2 regions of the Candidatus Pantoea communis genome follow, and region 1 is predicted to be linked to the other one. Evidence: predicted binding sites of a transcription regulator. Region 1 holds the regulator's gene; the other holds the start of a gene.
What was found. The regulator PurR, encoded in region 1, represses purine synthesis genes. The targets are predictions, from matches to a motif close to CANGCAAACGTTTGCNTG.
Positions count from the first base shown of each region.

Region 2: the regulator PurR is predicted to act here: its motif matches at 1,791-1,808, upstream of purM (phosphoribosylformylglycinamidine cyclo-ligase).

Region 1 is NZ_VWXC01000001.1:471,226-477,158, forward strand. Features, by position in the region: gene F3J37_RS02460 (Grx4 family monothiol glutaredoxin) at 60-395, opposite strand; gene F3J37_RS02465 (C40 family peptidase) at 759-1,544, shown strand; gene cydH (cytochrome bd-I oxidase subunit CydH) at 1,630-1,719, opposite strand; gene purR (HTH-type transcriptional repressor PurR) at 1,995-3,020, shown strand; gene punR (DNA-binding transcriptional activator PunR) at 3,017-3,928, opposite strand; gene punC (purine nucleoside transporter PunC) at 4,037-5,239, shown strand; gene cfa (cyclopropane fatty acyl phospholipid synthase) at 5,549-5,933, shown strand, end outside.
Region 2 is NZ_VWXC01000026.1:51,056-56,988, forward strand. Features, by position in the region: gene purN (phosphoribosylglycinamide formyltransferase) at 53-691, opposite strand; gene purM (phosphoribosylformylglycinamidine cyclo-ligase) at 688-1,728, opposite strand; gene upp (uracil phosphoribosyltransferase) at 1,969-2,595, shown strand; gene uraA (uracil permease) at 2,669-3,952, shown strand; gene hda (DnaA inactivator Hda) at 4,046-4,747, shown strand; gene arsC (arsenate reductase (glutaredoxin)) at 4,744-5,091, opposite strand; gene bepA (beta-barrel assembly-enhancing protease) at 5,098-5,933, opposite strand, start outside.

The DNA.
Region 1 (5,933 bases):
ATTGGCTGATTGCCGGATGAGTGCGCAAAGAAAAGGCCGACATGTGTCGGCCTTCGCAATTATTCCGCTTCTTTATACTTCTCAGCGGTTTCTTTTACCAGCGGCTGCAATTCGCCACGCTGGAACATCTCAACGATAATGTCGCAACCGCCGACCAGCTCGCCATCCACCCACAATTGCGGGAAAGTCGGCCAGTTGGCGTATTTTGGCAATTCTGCACGGATATCCGGGTTTTGCAGAATATCCACATACGCGAAGCGCTCGCCACAGGCAGAAAGCGCCTGCACAGCCTGTGCAGAGAAACCGCAGCTTGGCAGTTTCGGGGAACCTTTCATGTATAACAAAATCGGGTTTTCTGCGATCTGGCGCTGAATTTTTTCAACAGTACTCATTATTGCCTTCCTTAATACTTCACTTCGTGTTTGTTTATTGTAGCGACTTCAGCCCCGCACTGAAAACGGGATTTTGCGTTACCGACCAGCTGATCGCCATGTTTGTTAAGTGCTGAGGGTACAGATAACATTTTCATATCATTAATAAGCATGAACAAATTAATAATTAGCAATAATTTCGCTGCGTTAAACAGCTGAAATCGCTCAATTTAGCGACATTATCTACCTGGTAACAGATTAATAGAAAAAGGCCTTACCTTTTGGAAAAAAAGTGGATTAGAATTGCTTCGGCGCTGATCGTTGATCAGATTTCTCTTACTCTGCCGCAGCCTGCTTTTTGCCAGACTGCTTAACCTGTACCGGACTATGCGTTTACTGATTACGCTTTTCATACTGGCTTTTGCGCAACTGTTTTTTAACGTGGCTTCTGCTTCGCAGCATGCCCCGATTAATGCCAGTTTGCATAACGCCGAGAAAAAAAGTGCGCGCGAAGATGAGCGCCGCAAGCGACGCCCGGTTAAAACAACGGCTAAAAAGTCTCGCCTGACCACCGTGCAGAAGCTCAAGCTGAAAAAGCAGAGTAAAACCGAAACCGCCTTAAACAAATCCAGCCGCAAAAAATCCCTGCTGAAGTCGCCATTGAAAAAGTATGGCCATCAACGCCTCGCGAAAAAGTCCCCGGATGTGGACGATGAAGTTCAGGGACTCACTGGCATCAAGATGAGCAAATCCCACCGCCTGCGCTACCAAAAGGCACGCGAAACCGCGATGACGAAGTTGATGGGACAACTGGGCAAGCCTTACCAGTGGGGTGGCACCTCACCCCATACCGGTTTCGATTGCAGTGGTTTGGTCTGGTATGCCTATAAAGATCTCGTCAAATACAAATTCCCACGCACGGCGAATGAGATGTATCACCTGCACGATGCCGCGCCCATTAAGCGTGAGATGCTGGAGAAAGGGGATTTGGTATTCTTCCGCATCAATAATCGCGGGACTGCCGATCATGTGGGCGTTTACCTCGGCAACGGTAAATTTATTCAGTCACCCCGCACCGGTAAAGACATTCAGATTAGCGCATTGGGCGAAGACTACTGGCAGAAACACTATGTCGGTGCGCGCCGTATGATGACTCCAAAAACTATTCGCTAATTGTTGCGCAACATCCTGTGGCTCTCGCCACAAAAAAAGCCGGACGCTTAATCAGTGCCGGCTTTTTTTATTGATGCGCTTTGAATTAATGAAGAATGGCGGTGAAGCTAAACGCAATAATCATCAACAGTGCGCCAACCGTGGTCATTAGCGCCAGCTTTAAATCTGTACTCATCACTACTCCTTAGTCACACATTTATTAGGGTTAAAACAATTTTCGCACAGCGGTGGGCAAAAATCTCGTCTTATCCGCGCTGGCTTGCTAGAATCGCCGCCTTTCGTTGCGCAACTGATTTTTGCGCATGCTGTATTTACAGCCTGCTGAAGTGATTTTCCCTGCCTGAAACGGCAGATTTGCCCCCCCCTTTAGGGCATAAAACCCTTCGCAGACGCAAACGTTTAACAAAATACTTATCAGTAAGTTGCGATAAGCCGGGGAGTACCTTTTTCATGGCAACAATTAAAGATGTAGCGAAACGCGCGGGTGTATCTACCACCACCGTTTCGCATGTCATCAACAAAACGCGTTTTGTTGCAGAGGAAACGCGTAACGCCGTATGGGAAGCGATTAAAGAGCTGCACTATTCGCCGAGCGCCGTTGCGCGTAGTTTGAAGGTGAATCACACCAAAACGCTGGGACTGTTAGCCACTTCCAGCGAAGCGCCCTACTTTGCCGAAATTATCGAAGCGGTTGAGAACCACTGTTTCGAACGCGGCTATACCTTGATTCTGGGCAACGCACATAACGATTTGCAAAAGCAGCGCGCTTACCTGTCGATGATGGCGCAAAAGCGTGTGGATGGTCTGTTAGTCATGTGCTCAGAGTATCCTGACGATTTGCTGCAGATGCTGGAAGAGAACCGCAACATTCCGATGGTCGTGATGGACTGGGGCGCCTCTCGCGGCGACTTCACCGATACCGTACAGGATAACGCCTTCCAGGGGGGTTACCTGGCTGGACGCTACCTTATCGAGCGCGGTCACCGAGATATCGGTGCGATTCCGGGTCAAATGGAGCGCAACACCGGCGGCGGGCGCCATGCGGGCTTCCTGCAGGCGATGAGCGAAGGCGGTGTGACCGTGCGGCCGGAATGGGTTGTTCAGGGCGACTTCGAGCCAGAATCGGGTTATCAGGCGATGCAGCAGATCCTTAATCAGAAACAGCGTCCGACCGCCGTGTTCTGCGGGGGCGATATCATGGCGATGGGCGCGATCTGTGCCGCCGATGAGATGGGACTGCGCGTGCCGCAGGACATCTCCGTGATTGGCTATGATAACGTGCGCAACGCGCGCTACTTCACCCCTGCGCTCACCACAGTTCACCAGCCGAAAGCGGAGTTGGGCAAAAAAGCGCTGGAAATGCTGCTGGATCGCATCACCAGCAAACGCGAAGAGCCGCAAACCATTGAGGTCCAGCCTACACTGATTGAGCGTCGCTCCGTGGCGGACGGTCCATTCCGTGATTACCGCCGTTAAAGCTGATTTTCGCTGAGCCACTCGTGGTTCAGCGTTTCAGCATCGCCAAGATAGGCGAGTAACCACTCCAGCGCGGGTGACGCACGCTGTTCTGACCAACTGACGCAGCAGGGACTTTCCGGAAACGGCTGCGGCAGTGATAGCTCGACCAACGCCCCCCTATCCAATAATGGCCGCGCCAGGTGGCCCGGCACCATGCCCACGCACAATCCCGCCTGCAAACAATCCATCCCTGTTTCCCACTCTGGCACCACTAAACGCCGCTGATTATCCAATGTCCAGGTCATGCGTCGTGGTAATGCGCGAGAGGTATCTTCCAGTACCAGCGATGGCCAGGCACGCAGCGCTTCTTCGTTGAGATCGGCACTCGCGGCCAGAGGATGATCAGGACTGACCACACAACGCCAGTTTAGAGCACCCATATCCTGAAAGGCAAAACGTCCACCCACCGGGATCGCCTGGGTGGCGCCAATCGCCACATCGACCCGCCCGTCCGCTAAGGCATCCCATACACCGTTAAATACCTCGTAGCTGATGATCAATTCCATATCCGGGAAATGACGGTAAAAATCCTTTACCAGTTGTCGGGTACGCTGGGGTTTTACAATGCAATCCACGGCAATACTGAGCTGTCCGCGCCAGCCATTCGCCAGTTGCTGGCACTGCCTGCGGGTTGCCAGCATTTTTTTGATAACAGATCGCCCCTCCCGCACAAAATGCTCGCCCGCCGGGGTTAACACCACCTCACGGTGCTGACGCTCAAACAACGGCACGGCCAGCCAGGTTTCCAGCTGACGCACCGTATAGCTGACGGCAGAGGGCACGCGATGTAATTCCTGCGCCGCTGCGCTGAAACTGCCATTGCGCGCGACGGCGTCCACTACTTCCAGCGCATACTCAGACCACATACTTTTGCCTTCAAAAATTTTAATAGCACTGCGCAAATATTAGCGTTTCACAAAGAATGACGCACTCTTTTACACTCCCCGACGTTCAATCTGCCAATGAGAATTACTATGTTGTCGTCAAAAGGATTTATGCCCTATCTTGCCGTGCTCAGCATGCTCGGCTTCCTCGCTACGGATATGTATCTGCCTGCCTTTGGCGATATGCAGCGTGACTTCGCCACCGCGCCGGGCACCATCAGCGCCAGCCTCAGTCTGTTTCTCGGTGGTTTTGCCTGCGCCCAGGTATTCTGGGGACCGTTGTCAGATCGCTTTGGACGTAAACCCATTTTATTGGCAGGTTTGACGATTTTCGCCCTGGGTTGCCTAGGGATGGTATGGGTGACGGACGTCAATATGATGCTGGCGCTGCGCTTTGTGCAGGCGGTTGGCGTGTGCGCCGCCGCGGTCAGCTGGCAGGCACTGGTGGTCGATCGCTACCCCAAAGCCCAGGCCAATAAAGTTTTTGCTACCATAATGCCACTGGTTGCCCTTTCTCCTGCGCTGGCACCTTTGTTAGGTGCATGGCTGATGGGCCATTTCCACTGGCGCAGTATCTTTGTCGTGCTGACGATTATTGCCGTGCTGCTGGTCATCGGCACGCTGCAGCTTGCTGCGCCTAAAAAAGCCAAAGCAGATAATGCTCCGCAACCCGACTGGCTGAATCTGCTCTCCACGCGTGTCTACAGCGGCAACGTGCTGATCTACTCTGCCTGTTCTGCCAGTTTCTTTGCCTGGCTAACCGGTTCGCCGTTTATCCTGGCGTCTGCGGGTTTAACTCCCGCCGATATTGGTCTGAGCTATATTCCGCAAACCATCGCATTTTTGATTGGTGGCTTTGGTTGCCGCGCGATGCTGAGCCGATATCAAGGATCGCAACTGCTGCCGTGGCTGTTAGTGCTTTACAGCCTGAGCATATTAAGTCTGTTTGTCGTCGCGATGCTGCCTGCGCCTTCGTTGATTGCTCTGTTGCTGCCTTTCTGTGGCATGGCACTGGCCAATGGCGCCATTTACCCGATTGTGGTTTCCAGCGCATTAGCGCCTTTTCCGCACGCCACGGGCAAAGCCGCAGGTTTGCAAAATCTGCTGCAACTGGGTTTGTGCTTTATCGCCAGCCTGTTGGTCTCTGCCGGATTACAACAGGCGCTCTACAACACCACACTGGTGATGGTCGCCACTGTGGTGCTGGCCTGGGCTGGCTTCATCTGGCAACGCAGCTTAAACGCACAAAGTGATATTGCTCACACCTCCCGTCCCTGCGAAGATAATCACTGATGCAACGATTATCGTTAGCAAACTAACGATAACTCGTTGAATATTGACCCACGTGAGCATATACTCAGTGGGTCAGCATTTCTGCAACAAATCAATAACATAATTGCATTAATTTTAAGCGACTCTGTCGCTGGGATGGCGTCTGCACGATCTTCCTCTCCTGATTGGTGCCAGACATTTCTATTCAGATTCATACCTCTGTAAAACGTCGGATATCTGGCGCACGGATTTTCCGTGAGATCTCTCACAGGCCTTAGGAAATTGACTATTATTTCCACAGGTTCAAATCGGAAGGGTGATGGAGAAGCTATGAGTTCATCGTGTATAGAAGAAGTGAGCCTTGAAGAAAACCACTGGTTTCGCATCGTCAACGAATTACTGGAACGCGCTGATGTTGCGGTCAATGGCACACGCCCCTGGGATATTCAGGTCAAGCATCCGGATTTTTTTAAACGTGTTTTGCAGGAAGGATCGCTAGGTCTGGGTGAAAGTTATATGGATGGCTGGTGGGATTGCGAACAATTGGATGTCTTTTTCCATCGCGTTCTGCTACAGCATCTGGATAAACAACTCCCGCGTCATTTTAAAGATACCTTGCGTATTGCGGCCGCGCGTTTAACCAATTTACAGTCTAAGAAACGCGCCTGGATTGTCGGGAAAGAACATTACGATCTCGGTAACGATCTTTTTTCAC
Region 2 (5,933 bases), on a different contig from region 1:
GGGGTGAATTAAGCGGGGCAACGTGTCTGCACGCGGCTGAATAAGGTGAAAATCAGTCGTGTGCGTAACCCTGAGATGGCAACGGTTGCCCATCCAGCCAGGCTTTTCCATCACGCATCTGCAAACGACCATCGACAAACCAGCCGATCACCAGCGGATAAATCGCATGCTCCTGATGCTGTACACGTGAGGTGATCTCTTCTTCATCATCTTCAGCAAATACCGGAACGCGCGCCTGCAAAATCACCGGTCCGCCATCCAGTTCGTCAGTAACAAAGTGCACCGACGTGCCGTGTTCCTCATCGCCATTCTCTAGCGCCTGACGATGGGTATGCAGTCCGGGATATTTCGGCAGCAGCGACGGATGGATGTTCACCAACCGGTCGTGATAATGCGCGACAAACGCCTGACTGAGAATGCGCATGTAACCGGCCAGCACCACCAAATCCGGCGCATAGGCATCGATTTCCTGCATCAGTTGGCGGTCAAACGCATCGCGGTCGGCAAAGTCACTGGCGGCGAGGCTATGGCCCGGCACGCTGGCTTCCTGCGCACGCGTCAAACCAAATGCCGAGGCTTTATTACTGAAAACGGCAGCGACGCTGCCGTTAATACGCCCGCTTGCGCAGGCGTCGAGGATGGACTGAAGATTGCTTCCGTTACCGGAGATCAGTACAACCAGTTTTTTCATGGATTAATAACCACTCGCTCTTCTGAGTCAGAGGCTTTAATCACACCGATTTTCCACGCCTGTTCGCCAGCGTCGGTCATCAGCTGTACCGCTTTATCGGCATCGGCCGGGCTCAGCGCGATGATCATGCCCACGCCGCAGTTAAAGGTACGATACATTTCATGACGGCTGACGTTACCGGCCTGCTGTAACCAGCTGAACACGGACGGCCACTGCCAGCTCTTCTCGTCAATCACCGCCTGAGTATTGTCTGGCAACACGCGTGGGATGTTCTCCCAGAAGCCGCCACCGGTCAGGTGAGAAATCGCGTGCACATCCACCTGCTCGATCAGGCTGAGGATGTTTTTCACGTAGATGCGAGTCGGTGCCAGCAAATGATCGGCCAGTGGTTTGCCATCCAGCTGTTTGGTTTCTGGATCAGTCTGGCTGACTTCCAGAATCTTACGCACCAGCGAATAACCGTTCGAATGCGGGCCGCTTGAGCCCAGTGCGATCAGCACGTCGCCGTCCTGCACTTTCGAACCGTCAATGATTTCTGATTTTTCCACCACGCCGACGCAGAAACCGGCCACGTCATAGTCTTCACCGTGGTACATGCCTGGCATCTCAGCGGTTTCACCGCCGACCAGCGCACAACCTGACTGCAGGCAACCTTCGGCGATGCCGGTGATCACCGCAGAAGCGGTATCCACATCCAGTTTGCCGGTCGCGTAGTAGTCGAGGAAGAACAGCGGCTCAGCGCCTTGCACAATCAGGTCGTTCACACACATCGCAACCAGATCGATGCCGATGCTGTCATGACGTTTGAGATCCATCGCCAGACGCAGCTTGGTGCCGACGCCATCGGTTCCGGAGACCAGCACAGGCTCGCGGTATTTCTGCGGCAGCGCACAGAGCGCGCCAAAGCCACCCAGCCCACCCATCACTTCCGGGCGGCGAGTTTTCTTTACTACGCCTTTAATACGGTCAACCAGATCGTTACCAGCATCGATATCAACACCGGCGTCTTTGTAGCTGAGAGAGGTTTTGTCGGTCACTGCGGAATCCCCACGCGAATTGCGGTTGGTGGCAAAAATTAAGCGCGCTAATTCTATCAGTGCAGGCAAACGTTTGCGAGTGCCATCTCACGCCGCTTTGCACAGTGCTGATTTTTCGCCAATCCTTAAGATCACGCGAATCGCGCTAAGCCATTGACCAATGACAAGTGGCGCAGCGGCAAAAAGGCGGTATAATCCGGCGATTTTTTTTTAGCTCAACTCAATTCCGGGAGAACAATCATGAAGATCGTGGAAGTCAAACACCCGCTGGTCAAACATAAACTGGGCCTGATGCGTGAGCATGATATCAGCACCAAACGCTTCCGCGAGCTGGCCTCAGAAGTCGGCAGCCTGCTGACTTATGAAGCCACTGCCGATCTGGCCACGGAGCGCGTCACCATCGAAGGCTGGAACGGCCCGGTCGACGTCGATCAAATCAAAGGCAAAAAAATCACCGTGGTGCCGATTCTGCGTGCGGGCCTCGGCATGATGGAAGGTGTGCTGGAGCACGTGCCAAGCGCGCGCATCAGTGTCGTCGGTGTCTATCGTGATGAAGAGACGCTGGAGCCGGTGCCGTACTTCCAGAAACTGGTGTCCAATATCGAAGAGCGTTTAGCACTGGTCGTTGACCCGATGCTGGCAACCGGTGGTTCGATGATCGCCACTATCGACCTGCTGAAAAAAGCGGGCTGCAACAGCATTAAGGTGCTGGTGCTGGTGGCGGCACCAGAAGGGATTGCGGCGCTGGAGAAAGCGCATCCAGACGTTGAGCTGTACACCGCGTCAATCGATCAGGGATTGAACGAGAAGGGCTATATCATTCCAGGTCTCGGCGATGCCGGCGATAAGATCTTCGGAACGAAATAAAGAAAGCATCCAGCCGGCCAGAGAGTCGGCTTTTTTTTGGCAAAAAAATAAAACACAACTCAAGGGGATATCAATGACTCGTCGCGCAATCGGGGTAGACGAACGTCCACCGCTGCTGCAAACCATTCCACTCAGCCTGCAACACCTGTTCGCCATGTTTGGTGCCACAGTGCTGGTGCCAATTCTGTTCCACATCAACCCGGCCACCGTATTGCTGTTCAATGGCGTCGGTACGTTGCTGTATCTGTTTATCTGTAAAGGCAAAATCCCGGCGTATTTGGGTTCTAGCTTTGCGTTTATTTCACCGGTGCTGCTGCTGTTGCCGCTGGGTTATGAAGTGGCGCTGGGCGGCTTTATTTTGTGTGGCTTCCTGTTCTGCGTGGTGGCGCTAATCGTCAAAAAAGCCGGCACCGGTTGGCTGGATGTGATGTTCCCACCGGCCGCGATGGGCGCAATCGTTGCGGTGATCGGTCTGGAACTGGCGGGCGTGGCAGCCAATATGGCCGGTCTGTTGCCAGCCGATGGCACCTCGCCAGACAGCAAAACCATCATCATTTCGATGGTGACACTGGCGGTCACGGTGTTTGGTTCGGTGCTGTTCCGCGGCTTCCTCGCCATCATCCCGATTCTGATTGGTGTGCTGGCAGGCTATGCGCTTTCCTCCTTTATGGGCATCGTAAACTGGCAATCGGTGGCTGATGCGCCGTGGTTTGCACTGCCAACCTTCTACACGCCGCGCTTCGAATGGGCCGCGATGTTGACCATCCTGCCTGCGGCGCTGGTGGTGATCGCTGAGCACGTTGGCCACTTAGTCGTTACCGCCAATATCGTGAAAAAAGATCTGATTCGCGATCCCGGCCTGCATCGCTCGATGTTTGCTAACGGCTTGTCCACCATGATCTCTGGTTTCTTCGGTTCCACGCCAAACACCACTTACGGTGAGAACATCGGCGTGATGGCGATTACCCGTGTATACAGCACCTGGGTAATTGGCGGGGCGGCGATCTTCGCGATTCTGCTCTCTTGCGTAGGTAAACTGGCGGCCGCAATTCAGGCGATCCCGGTGCCGGTCATGGGGGGCGTTTCTCTGCTGTTGTACGGGGTGATCGGGGCTTCCGGTATTCGCGTATTAATTGAATCTAAAGTGGATTACAACAAAGCGCAGAATCTGATCCTGACCTCGGTGATCCTGATCATCGGCGTCAGCGGCGCGAAAGTGCATATCGGCGCTGCAGAACTGAAAGGCATGGCGCTGGCCACCATCGTTGGCGTCGCGCTGGCACTGATTTTCCGCGTAATCAATCTGTTACGGCCCGAGGAAGTGGTACTGGATGCCGAAGAAAAGCGCGAAAGTTAATGCGCTTTGCCGGGCAGGGAAGCCTGGTTCATCTCTTGCAAGGATCGTGATAAACTTGCGCCGTTTTCTGCCTGCTCATCCGTTGAGGTACTTCTGAACACGCCGGCACAGCTTTCACTGCCACTCTATTTACCCGATGATGAAACCTTTGCCAGTTTCTGGCCGGGGGAAAATCCGTCTCTGCTGGCGGCGCTGCAAGGCGCACTCTCTCAGCAACACGGTAGCTATCTCTATTTTTGGTCACGTGAAGGCGGCGGCCGTAGTCACTTACTGCATGCAGCCTGTGCTGAGATGTCGGCCCGTGGTGAAGCGGTGGGATATGTTCCGCTGGATAAACGCACCTGGTTTGTGCCGGAAGTGTTGGACGGCATGGAGAACCTGACACTGGTCTGCATTGATAATATCGAATGCATTGCCGGTGATGCCGAGTGGGAGATGGCGATCTTCGATCTCTATAACCGTATTCTGGAAATCGGCAAAACGCGTTTGCTGATCACCGGCGATCGTCCACCGCGTCAGCTCAATCTTGGCCTGCCGGACTTAGCTTCCCGTCTCGACTGGGGACAAATCTATCGTTTGCAGCCATTGTCAGATGAAGACAAACTCCAGGCGATGCAAATGCGAGCGGGGCTGCGTGGTTTTGAGTTACCGGAAGATGTCGGGCGCTTCCTGCTGAAACGCCTCGACCGCGAAATGCGCACGCTGTTTGATACGCTTGATCGGTTAGATCGCGCCTCTATCAGCGCACAGCGCAAGCTCACCATTCCTTTTGTCAAAGAAGCGCTGGGGCTTTAAACAATCTCCAGCACCGCTTCCGGTGGACGGCCAATTCGTGCCTGATCACCGTTGATCACGATGGGGCGTTCGATCAGTTTCGGATGCTCAACCATCGCCTGCAGCAGTTGATCTTCACTCAACTGGCTGTCTGCCAGATTTAACTCCTTATAGAGATCTTCTTTGCGGCGCATCAGATCGCGCGCACTACTCATGCCTAACTGTTGCAGCAGTTTTTTTAGCGCCGGCACGTCAGGCGGTGTTTCAAGATACAGCACCACATCAGGTTCAATGCCTTTATCCTGCAACAGCGCCAGAGTTTCGCGGCTCTTGCTGCAACGCGGGTTGTGATAAATGCTCACCATGATTTTTTATCCTTTCTGATACTGACGGAACCGCTTTTGCAGTTCGCGGAACTGATCGATGCGAGCATCGTAACGTGCCTGTTTCAGGCTGCCGAGCGGCACCTGGGCGCTGGCACTGCTCAGGGTGGTGATCGCCTGATCGAGCTGGCCATTGAGTGCTAATCCTTCCGCTCGTGCCGACAACTCCTCATCCCGTAATCCCTGTGCTGCCGAGGCTTGTGCCAGTAAATCCCAGGCATTGACGTCATCGGGATGGGCAAAGGTATAACGATTGAGGATGCGCGTGGCGTTAGCGGGCTGTTTCGCCTCGACATAAGCGTTAGCGAGGTTGAGCTGCAGCACCGGATTGGTGCTGCTTCCTTTAGCGCTGGTCAGCATGTTGATGGCCTGTTGCGGCTGGTTCAGGCCGATGTCGATATCCGTCATGATATCCAGCAACCAGACGTTATCTGGCTGTTTCGCCAGCATTGGTGTGATGATTTTTTTCGCGCTGTCGAAGCTTTTTGCCTGCAGGAACTGCACCGCTTTACCGTATTGCGATGCCATTTGCTCACGTGAGTTGCCTTTGGCGTATTCATTTAACAGCTCATCGGTCAGCTGATTACGGCCCGTGGCATACATACCCAACGAGCGCACCTTCGCCATATAGAAGCCTTCAGATGACTGCACCACCACCGGGCGCATCTGGTTGGCACGGTTACGCGCATCGGCCAAACGGCTATCCGGTAAGGGGTGAGTGAGCAAAATTTCCGGGGGTTTAGAAGAGAAGCGGCTTTGATCGGCGAGCTTCTGCAGGAAAGCTGGCATCGCCTGAGGATCGAAACCCGCACGTTGCAGCACCT